2 regions of the Paenibacillus sp. J14 genome follow, and region 1 is predicted to be linked to the other one. Evidence: riboswitches for the same ligand, from Rfam matches in the RefSeq annotation. Region 1 holds a riboswitch; the other holds the start of a gene.
The links. Region 1 has a riboswitch for cyclic di-GMP ahead of M891_RS0104385 (CheR family methyltransferase). Riboswitches for the same ligand answer to the same signal wherever they lie in the genome.

Region 1 (5,174 bases):
TCAACTGGGCCAGCCTGGCTTTCGATCTTGTGTATCATCGCGTTAATTTCCCTCTGCTTCGAAATGTCCGCCTGGACAATCAAGCAATGGCCCCCCGATTCGTCTATTCTCCGCTTGGTCTCCAGTACGCCAGCTTCACTCCGGTTATAGTGAAGGGCGGTGACAGCGCCTCTCTTGGCCATTTCCACGGCAATTCCCTGACCGATGCCAGTTCCGGATCCGGTGACGAGAACGACTTTGCCTGTTAAACTCATGGCGAATCACTGCTCCTTGGTTGTCTCATTTTGTGATCCATATAATGAAGCAGGAAACCTCCGTCCAACCGCAAATCCGCGCCGTTCAAGTAACTCGCATCGTCTGACGCCAGGAAGCAGGCAACATTTGCGATATCGTCCACTGTCCCCAGCCGGGCGCTCGGCACCTTGGTTTCGTAGCTGCGATAGAGCGTGGTCAGCGAACTGCGGAATCGCTCATTATCGCCTGGGATGGGGCCAGCTTCAATGGTATTCACACGGATGCTGTGTCGCCCAAGCTCAAGGGCCGCTTCTTTAGCAAGCAGCTTTATGGCGCTTTTGGAGGCACTGTAGGCGAAGGAGGAGCCGTTAGGTTTCTCAGCATGGATGGAGGAAATAAAGATGATGCAGCCAGACTCCCGTGCAGCCATCACTTTCCCGGCAGCTTGCGTGCAAAGAAAGGCCGATTTTGCGTTGGTGTGGATCACCTCGCGGAACAATGCTTCAGAGCCGGCTTCAACGGAAAAAGGTACGAACAGGTCATGATTATGGATCAGCACCTGCAGGGCACCAAGCTCCCGTTCTGCTTGCAGCACAAGCTCGTTTGCGTTGGTGCCGGAGTTTAAATCGACATTGCTTACGAGCACTTTGGAGCCGGAAGCTTTAGCCAAGTTGATTTCAGCTGCAATCTCTATGCCATTGGACGGACTACTTAGCAGGAGATGGGCGCCATCCTTAGCCCAGCGACGGATCAATGCTTTGCCCGTCGGCTGGTCGGCGTCTGTAATCCAAACGACTTGCGGTGATCGCTTCATACATCACCTCCGAATAGCACGCCCAAGTCAGGGCGGCTAGCTATGACACACTCTCATCATAAGTTTCGACCGTTCCGGGTTCGAGACGTGAAACTTATGATTTTGTTTGATTTTTTTAGGAAGCCTTTCGTAAGATGGGGATAGCTTAATTTCTTGGCAAGGGGGATAACTATGGAGCCAATTTCTCCGAAAATATCGGCGTTCCAAGGCGTACAGCAGATGAATATCCCTTTAGCGGCTGGCCCGCGGCATTCCGTTGGACTTCGGTCGGACGGTACAGTGATGGCTGTAGGAGATGTCCGAAATGGCCAGTGTGATGTCAGCGATTGGCGGGGGATCGTGGCGGTGGCGGCAGGTAATGTTCATATGGCAACGAACACAGGAAAGTCGCATACCGTGGGGCTTCGGTCGGACGGTACGGTGGTTGCCACGGGATGGAATGGGCATCAGCAATGCGAAGTGAGCGAATGGAGCGGAGTCGTAAGCATTGCGGCGGGGTGGCGCAGAACGCTTGGGTTAAGAGGCGATGGTACAGTGGTGGCCGTAGGGCGGAATGCGGAAGGCCAATGCGAAGTCAGCAGTTGGCGGGATATCGTGGCGATCGCAGCAGGGGATTGGCATACCGCTGGTCTGAGCGCCGACGGAACCGTGATCATGGCCGGTAACAATCGCTACGGCCAATGTCATGTGAGCCAGTGGCATAATATCAAGTCCGTGGCGGCCGGTTATCTCCACACCGCAGGTCTTCGATCGGATGGCACGGTCGTAGCCACAGGGGCGAACAAGCATCACCAATGCGAGGTAGGGGATTGGCGAGGAATTATGGCAGTTGCTGCCGGCAGCTATCATACGGTTGGATTGAAATCGGACGGCACCGTAGTGGCAGCGGGCTCGAATCAATATGGTCAATGCGAGGTCAGCAACTGGCGTGAAATTGTTGCCATTGCCGCAGGATGTGCGCATACACTTGGTCTAAAGGCGGATGGCTCGGTTGTGGCGACTGGCCATAATGAGTACGGTCAATGTGAGGTTAGCAAGTGGAGAGGGATAAATTTGTTACTTTAACCCTATTTAACACTATCAGCATATCTCATTAATATTGGCCCTTATCATAGAGTACAGAAACTCAAAACACATAGGAGGTTCGAACTCTATGAAACTGGCAAAAAGCATGCGTTTAAAAGCAGCATTTGCGATAACAGCAGCGACAGCTGAAATCGCAATCTCAGGGTCCTTGAGGATGAACTTCCTCCCATAAGCCTTGCTTCCACTTTCACTAAAAAATGTGAGAGGGAGGCAGGGCTTTTTTGGGTTCGGGTGATGTTAGGAAAACTCTCAAAGTTCTGAAATTTGTCTAAAATTAATTTAAAAATAGGACTATACGCCTATCTTACATTTTAAACCTGAAAATTTTCGTTTTGTTCATTGTTTTTTTCAAGACCACTGCTATAATCTTACATAACAAATCGAAATATGTCGAAAATCACTGTCGAATTCGACATATTCTGATCTTTTTCGCATAAACCACCTTCATAATTTTCTGGGCAAAATTACTGAAAAGTAATGACGCAAAGCCATGGGTCTAAAGTTCTGAAATAGAGCTATGATTGCCAGGTTGCCAATGACTGAATTGCTGAATTCATGCATTGACGATGCCCTTCCAGACAACTAGAAGGGTTTTTCTTTTAACGGATAACATGAATTCGGCAACGAAGGTGTAATTCTCAAACGGGAGAGTCTTATGGCTCTCTCTTCGTATAGGGGAGGTGAAGTGATGATTGAAATTTCAGATAAGGAATTTATCAAATTAGCCGGTTATATCAAAACAAATTTTGGGATTCATTTGAGCGACGAGAAGAGAACGTTGGTAATGGGCCGATTGTGGAACGTCTTGAATTCGCTGAACATGGAAAATTTCTCGGACTACTTGAACTATATTGCTACCGATCAGAGCGGCGAAGCCGCAAGAACGTTTATCAATCAGATGACAACCAATCATACATACTTTATGAGAGAATCAGATCATTTTGATTTGTTTCGCGCCAAAGTTCTCCCCGAACAAGTCCCCAAAATCAAAGATCGAGATTTGAGGGTGTGGAGCGCCGGTTGTTCCACAGGGGAGGAAGCCTATACTTTAGCCATCCTAATCAATGAATTTTTTGGAAATGCTCGGCTCGGATGGGATACAAAGCTGTTGGCGACCGATATATCGGAAAAGGTGCTGATTGAAGCTAAGAAAGGGATTTACAGCCGTGAAGAGGTTGCGCTGTTGCCGGAGCGTTGGAAACATGATTATTTTCATCCGCATGGGATGAACCAATATAAAGTGAAGCCCAAAATCAAAAACGAAGTGGTTTTTCGGCGATTTAATCTCATGGATCCGTTCCCCTTCAAAAAGAAGTTTCATGTGATCTTTTGCCGGAATGTGATGATCTATTTTGACGCAAGTACGCGCATGCAACTGATTCACAAATTTTACGACAGTCTAGTCCCCGGAGGGTATTTATTTATTGGTCATTCCGAAACGATCCAACGGGATCACACCAAATTTAAGTACGTGATGCCTGCGGTTTATCGCAAAGAGTAACGATTGGAGAGTTGCCTGGATGCAGGTCAGAAATAAGATTAAAGTTCTGGTCGTAGATGATTCCATGGTGTTTCGCGAAATGATTGCCCGCGGGATTACGACGGACCCTGACATTGAAGTTGTAGCTACAGCTGCGGATCCATTCGAAGCAAGGGACAAGATATTAAAATATCATCCGAATCTCATGGTCTGCGACGTGCAAATGCCGAAAATGAACGGGATTGAATTTCTTCGGCGCTTGCTGCCTCAGTATTCGATTCCCGTTATCGTGGTCAGCGCGATCAGTTCGTCCGTGTTTGACGCCTTAAACGCCGGTGCGATTGATTTTATCTCGAAGCCGGATAACAAGTTATCGCATGTGGAGAAGTTTATCGAAGAACTGATCGAGAAAATCAAGATTGGCTCGAAAGCAAAAATTGTCCATCAACCGAAGAAACTGGCCGCTTCTCCTGCCGATCCGCCAACGAAGCTGGTTACTGCGAAACCTGCTACAACCAAGGAAGTGATTGCCATCGGGGCTTCTACCGGCGGTACAGAGGCGATTTATACCGTGTTAAAGTCGTTGCCCAAGGATATGCCAGGTATCGTTATTGTTCAGCATATCCCTCCCATGTTCTCGAGAATGTTCGCCGAACGGCTGAATCAGAGCTTATCGATTCGTGTGAAGGAAGCCCAAACAGGCGATACGATTGAGCGGGGCAAAGTGCTGATTGCACCGGGAGATAAACATATGCGAGTGAAGCGTTCCGGAGATCATTTCGTGGTCGAATGTTTTGCAGGCGATAAAGTCAATCGCCATTGTCCCTCGATTGATGTGTTGTTTGAATCCGTGGCGAAAGAGGCGGGGAATCAATCGATCGGAATTATCTTGACCGGTATGGGTTATGACGGAGCCAAAGGATTGCTGGCTATGAAACGCAAAGGCGCCCGAACTATTGGACAAGATGAGCAATCCTCTGTTGTATATGGGATGCCGAAAGTGGCCTATGATCTGGGAGCAGTAGAGAAACAAACCTCGCTGTCTAACATTTCTCATGTTTTAAGTACGATGCTGTAAAACCGTCTTTATTGTAGGGCATTCATTGAATGCCGGTCACACTAATTAGGTTGGGTTAAACAACTGAAAACCAGTGACGCAAAAGCTTTTTCCTTTAATTTATTAAACCAGTAAAGGGTACGACATCCAAAGGAAGAATAGGGAGGGAAATGATGGGATATCAGCAAGGCGACCCCATATTTGAGGCATACATTACCGAAACCTCTCAGCTGGTCGAACAGCTGGAAGAAATCATTCTGACTTGTGAGAATGCGAATTTCTTCTCAGAAGAGATGATTAACGAGATTTTTCGCATCATGCATACGATTAAGGGCTCTTCCTCGATGATGCAATTTCATAACATAGCGACCTTATCGCATGCATTGGAAGATCTTTTTTCTTATTTACGTCAATACCATCTCAAATTGGAAGATTGGTCTGAGTTGTCCGATTTGATGCTGGAGGGCGTTGACTTTACGAAAATTGAGCTCCATAAAATCAAA
Region 2 (5,174 bases), on a different contig from region 1:
GAACGGATCGGTAGATATCTCCAGGGCGGGAATTCACTCGAATGATACTAGGGAGTGAGGGATGAAGCTCGGAGAGGATCTCAATCAACGTATTGATCGAGTTCTCTGTACAGGTAGATAGATTCATCACTCCCGAATGCTCGGTGCCTGCAGCTAGAAAAATGGCCTCTGCGACGTCTTCCACATAAATAAAGTCTCGTGTCTGCTCTCCGGTTCCATAGATGACCAGCTCTTTCCCATCTCGCACCCGCTCCATAAAGATGGAGACGACGCCGCCTTCGCCGATCGTTCCTTGCCGAGGTCCATATACATTGGCGAAGCGGAAGCATAGCGTGCTTAGGTCGTAGAGCTCTTTCCATTTCTCACAGTAATATTCACCAAGAAGCTTATTAATTCCATAGGGTGATACCGGCTTGCAAAGATAGGATTCGGACAGTGGCATTTCTTGCGTAGTTCCGTATACAGCTGCAGATGACGCAAAAATAAATTTCCGGACTTGGTACTTGGCAGAAAGTTGAAGCATGTTCGTAAGGCCTAAAATGTTCGATTTCGTATCAGCATAGGGGTTCTCCACAGAAGTAACAATATCGACCTGGGCTGCAAGATGAATCACTGCGTCGATCTCGTGTTGCTCAAAGACCGCTTCGCAATTCGGACTCTCTACATCCAAAATATAGGAAGTATGAGGAAACTTAATATGATTTACATTGCCGGTTGAAATATTGTCTATAATGACAACCTGATGTCCTTCTCGAAGAAATCTCTCGGCAACAAAGGAACCGATAAAGCCGTAGCCTCCTGTGATTAAAACTTTCACAATTTCCACCCCATAGTTGACTCAATTGGTTACTTATCCATAAGTTAATCATAGCTTTTTCCAAATCTGGTGTAAACACGAAGTAGAACTTTTATACTATTTCCTTATGCCTATTACCATGCAAATGCAAGTCTTCTGAATTTTGTCTGATCTGATGTTGTGCCGGTCGGCTCCTAAAGTGTCGTGAGATGATGAGAGAAATGATGTGAGAGTCTATTCTATGCAGGCAGGAGTGGACCTTAAGTTGTCCTGAGAGAGAAAAAATGATTAGGTAGATTTGAGTATGGACTTGATAACTACTAATATATCAGAACCCTATGGGCTAGTCACCCTAAACTTATGATAGAACAGCGATTGAACTCCCCTATAAAGACTGATATATTTGGTACTATATTACTAGAAAGCGGATGGTATGGGTGCCCAAAAAGGTGTTATTTAGCGCTACGGTTGTGTCTCACATTAACGCATTTCATCTACCTTACTTGAAATGGTTCCGGGATCAGGGCTGGGAGGTTCATGTGGCTGCGAATGGTTCTGAGCCGGTTCCATGGGCGGACAAGCAGTTTGATATTCCCATCCAGCGTTCTCCCTATAGCAGGGATAACCTCAAGGCTCTACGGGAGCTAAAAAGAATTATCGACAGTCAGGGATACGAGATTATTCATTGTCATACCCCTATGGGCGGAGTGTTAACGAGACTGGCTGCCCGCCAAAGTCGAAGAAAAGGCACGAAAGTCGTCTATACTGCTCATGGTTTTCATTTTTACAAGGGGGCTTCTCGCATCAATTGGTTGATCTACTATCCGGTGGAGAAGTGGCTTTCTCGGTATACTGACGTTCTGGTAACGATGAATGATGAGGATTTCGAGCGGGCTAAGCGAGGGAAATTCAAACCGGGGCTCATCCATTTTGTGCATGGGGTCGGGATCAGCTTCGAGAGATTTAAACCGCCTACAGCGGAGCAAAAGCGGCAATTGCGAGAAGAGTATGGCGTCGGACAAGACCGTTTTGTTCTCATATATGCGGCGGAAATGATTCATCGCAAGAACCAGACGCTCCTGCTGGAGACGATCCAAAAATTGAAGGATGCCATTCCGAATGTGCAGCTGCTGCTTGCCGGCAAAGGGAAACTGGAGGCGTTCTACAAAAGTCTCGTTGCTGAGAAAGGGCTGGAACCTTATGTTACCTTTCTCGGACACCGGAAGGACATGGAGAACATTTACGCATTGGCGGATGTAGCAGTATCCTCGAGCCGGCAGGAGGGCTTGCCGGTCAATATTATGGAGGCGATCGCCAGCGGCCTTCCTGTGGTGGCAACTCGGGTAAGGGGAAACCGGGACCTCGTCGGGGAAGGCGTCCATGGATTTCTGGTCGAGCTCGGCGATGCCGATGCCTTTGCTGATCGGATTCTGCAGTTATATCACGATCCCTTGCTTCGGCAGGAGATAGCTGCAAGACGAGATCTACTTACGGGGACGTATGCGATTGAGAACGTGCTGGAGGAATTAACCTCTGTCTATAAAGACCGGATGTGAATCAGGTATCCAATGGAACATTTTGTCGTCTAGTAAAATATTAGTAGAGTGCTAGTTTACAGATTCATAGAGGATATGCTACTATAGAACCATAATCTAACATATTTTAAGCCTGCAATGTCGAATAAAGGCAAACCGCTCGAAAGGGTGGGACGCAAAGCTACAGGGGCTTCGTGATCGAGGATCACATGCCAGCCAGCTCCCTACATACAGGTTTCCGATGAGGAACCTTATAACTATAGTTATTTGGTTCTTTTTTTATTGACTCCAACCTCAGAAATTGACTCCACTCCAAACCTCAGAATTGAATACGAGAACATCGAAAAGGCAAACCGCATGAAAGTGCGGGACGCAAAGCTACAGGGGCTTCGTGGTCGCAGATCACATGCCAGCCAGTTCCCGAAAGTTTTCAGGATGAGATAGAAGGCTTCCTGAAACGGGGGCTTTCTATTTTTTATCCTATCGAATTTGAGGTGTCCTTTATGGCAGCAAATCAATCGATTAAGAAATTCGTGCTTATCACGTTGGTCGTTGCAGTCGGATTCCTGTTTAACTTCTCTATAAATCCGGTTGCTGCGAACGCTGAGCCAAAGGACGCCCAAATGATTAATGTGAAGGACCAAGGTGCCAAAGGCGATGGAGTGACTGACGATACGTCGGCAATTCAACGGGCTTTGGATCTCGCAGCAAGCAGCAAAGGAACGGTATATTTTCCTGAAGGCACTTACGTGGTGAATCCAGTGAATACGCTGATCGTCGAGAGCGGAACTACGCTTAAAGGCGAAGGCAAGAAGTCGGTCATTCAAGCAGATGCTCACAAATTTGGATGGGAAATGATCCATGCATCGGGTACTGGAATTGAAATCTCGGACTTGATGTTGGATGGTAATCATGCCGTAAATCGTGTTCTGGTTATCGGGGGAGGCAGCTCCTTCGTCAAAGTGAATCGGATCGCGGCAGCCAATGCGACGCACAGCAGTGACCCGGCTAGCGATTTTTATACGGGTGTCGTCTCGGGGATTGTCATTTATGGCGATACCAATCACATTGAAATCACAAATTCTGAAATTTATAATATCAAGGCTGTGAATCTGACAGCCGGCAGCTTGATCTCCAGAGGCATCTATATTACAACAACCTGGGGATCGGCAGAGAAGGTTGCATCGAACGTTCGAATCACGAACTCCAACATCCATCACATCGGTTCAGCCGACGATGGGGACGGGATTTTCTATGAAGACCCGAACCTGGATCGTGGGACGGGCCGGGACGTGGGCAGCTTGATTGCCAACAATACCTTCAGCTTCAACGCTAAACGTGCGATCAAGATTTACGCCCAAGGGATTACGGTCAGCGGCAATATCATCACGAACTCCTATCTCAATAACAACTATTACGAAGGTAAAGATAAAGGTCAGTTGGCTCCTGACATGTACGCTGGCATCAGCGTCTACGCTTCGAACAACAGCATTTCGGACAATCGCATTGAAGGGGTTGGCAGTTATTATGCTGCGATTGAAGTCAGCGCCGATGAGACCGTTAATCATGTGACCATCAAAGGGAACAAGATTAAAATGGGGCAGCAAAGTGTGATTGCGGGAACAACGGGCATTCGCTTAGGGAATACGAAGAACTTCACCATTTCGAGCAACACGATCGAGCATGCCGAGAAAGGAATCTGGACTTGGCAGAATGCGGAGAACGGAACGGTCGAGGGCAACAAGATTGAAACAACGAAGGGCGGAATCGACCTGACCACCTATCTTGCGAATTGCATCCAGAAGGATATCGTGGTTAAGGACAACATCGTTAAGGGACAAGCCTTCAACATCCAACTGGCAAAATCGAACGTCAATGTTAAGGTAGTATCGAACTTATAATTAAATCATCACTTGATAGAGTTTAACAGGTTTATGAAGAGACAATCGTCTTTTCGTAAACCTGTTTTTTGTTTGTCTCTCAAATGCGTCAAAAAAAACATTCTTCTCTTGATTGCAATTTGTGTTAATATAAGGTTATATTTAGGTGACTATTTTCCTAGTTTTAAATGCCTATCCTATTTTTTCATGACGGATTTTCTGGGACTTATTTTGGAGTGATATTCTGACATCGACTGAGGTGGAGCTATTGGAAAGTAGCGGTTTGTTTAAAATCTTAAGAAAACACATGATTGCTTTTATTGTTACGCTTCTAGTCTGTGAGGGAGGCGTTTTTTTGGTTAATACGCTGGCCAAACCTCAATATCAAGCGACTGCAAGCTTGGTAGCTACGATTGCTTCTACCGAGGCGGGGACTTACACCGAATTTTTGGCCAGTCAGATGTTAACTAAAACGTATGAGGATGCGATTGAGAGTCGATTTATTGCCAATGAAGCAAAAAATAAACTACAGACCAAGGAAACCGCATATGAATTATTAAAACGGATCAAAGTCAGGACAGACCCCGACACTCTAGTAATTATTATCAAAGCCACACATGACAATCCGCAGGATGCGGTGGCCATTGCCAATGCCTTCGCCGAAAGCTTTATTCAGAAATCGAAAGAGCTGGTGGAGAGTTCCAGTGTCATGATTTTGGACAAGTCAAATCTGGAAGAGGCTTCAATTCCCGTCAGCCCCCGGAAGATCTTGAACTATGCGATCGGCGGCTTTATCGGTCTATTTGCAGGGCTATGCGTCTCGATGCTGCTGGAGAAGCGCGGGGGCTCCAAACGCAGTCAGCAAAGGCGAACTCCGAGAGAAAAGGAGATGGAATTCTAATGATTCACTTTGCGATTATCGGATGCGGCCATATTGCGAACAAACATATCGAATCGATAAAT

Region 2: linked by a shared signal. The riboswitch ahead of M891_RS25280 (glycosyl hydrolase family 28-related protein) and the one ahead of M891_RS0104385 (CheR family methyltransferase) in region 1 are both predicted to bind cyclic di-GMP.

What each region holds. Positions count from the first base shown of each region.
Region 1 is NZ_JADQ01000009.1:2,479-7,652, reverse strand. It holds gene M891_RS0104405 (SDR family NAD(P)-dependent oxidoreductase) at 1-254, opposite strand, end outside; gene M891_RS0104400 (SDR family NAD(P)-dependent oxidoreductase) at 251-1,048, opposite strand; gene M891_RS0104395 (RCC1 domain-containing protein) at 1,220-2,113, shown strand; cyclic di-GMP riboswitch class I at 2,582-2,671, shown strand; gene M891_RS0104385 (CheR family methyltransferase) at 2,823-3,635, shown strand; gene M891_RS0104380 (protein-glutamate methylesterase/protein-glutamine glutaminase) at 3,655-4,692, shown strand; gene M891_RS0104375 (chemotaxis protein CheA) at 4,845-5,174, shown strand, end outside.
Region 2 is NZ_JADQ01000016.1:56,473-61,646, reverse strand. It holds gene M891_RS23555 (NAD-dependent epimerase/dehydratase family protein) at 1-817, opposite strand, end outside; gene M891_RS0108305 (glycosyltransferase family 4 protein) at 1,225-2,352, shown strand; cyclic di-GMP riboswitch class I at 2,472-2,559, shown strand; cyclic di-GMP riboswitch class I at 2,669-2,756, shown strand; gene M891_RS25280 (glycosyl hydrolase family 28-related protein) at 2,835-4,232, shown strand; gene M891_RS0108295 (YveK family protein) at 4,567-5,112, shown strand; gene M891_RS0108290 (Gfo/Idh/MocA family protein) at 5,112-5,174, shown strand, end outside.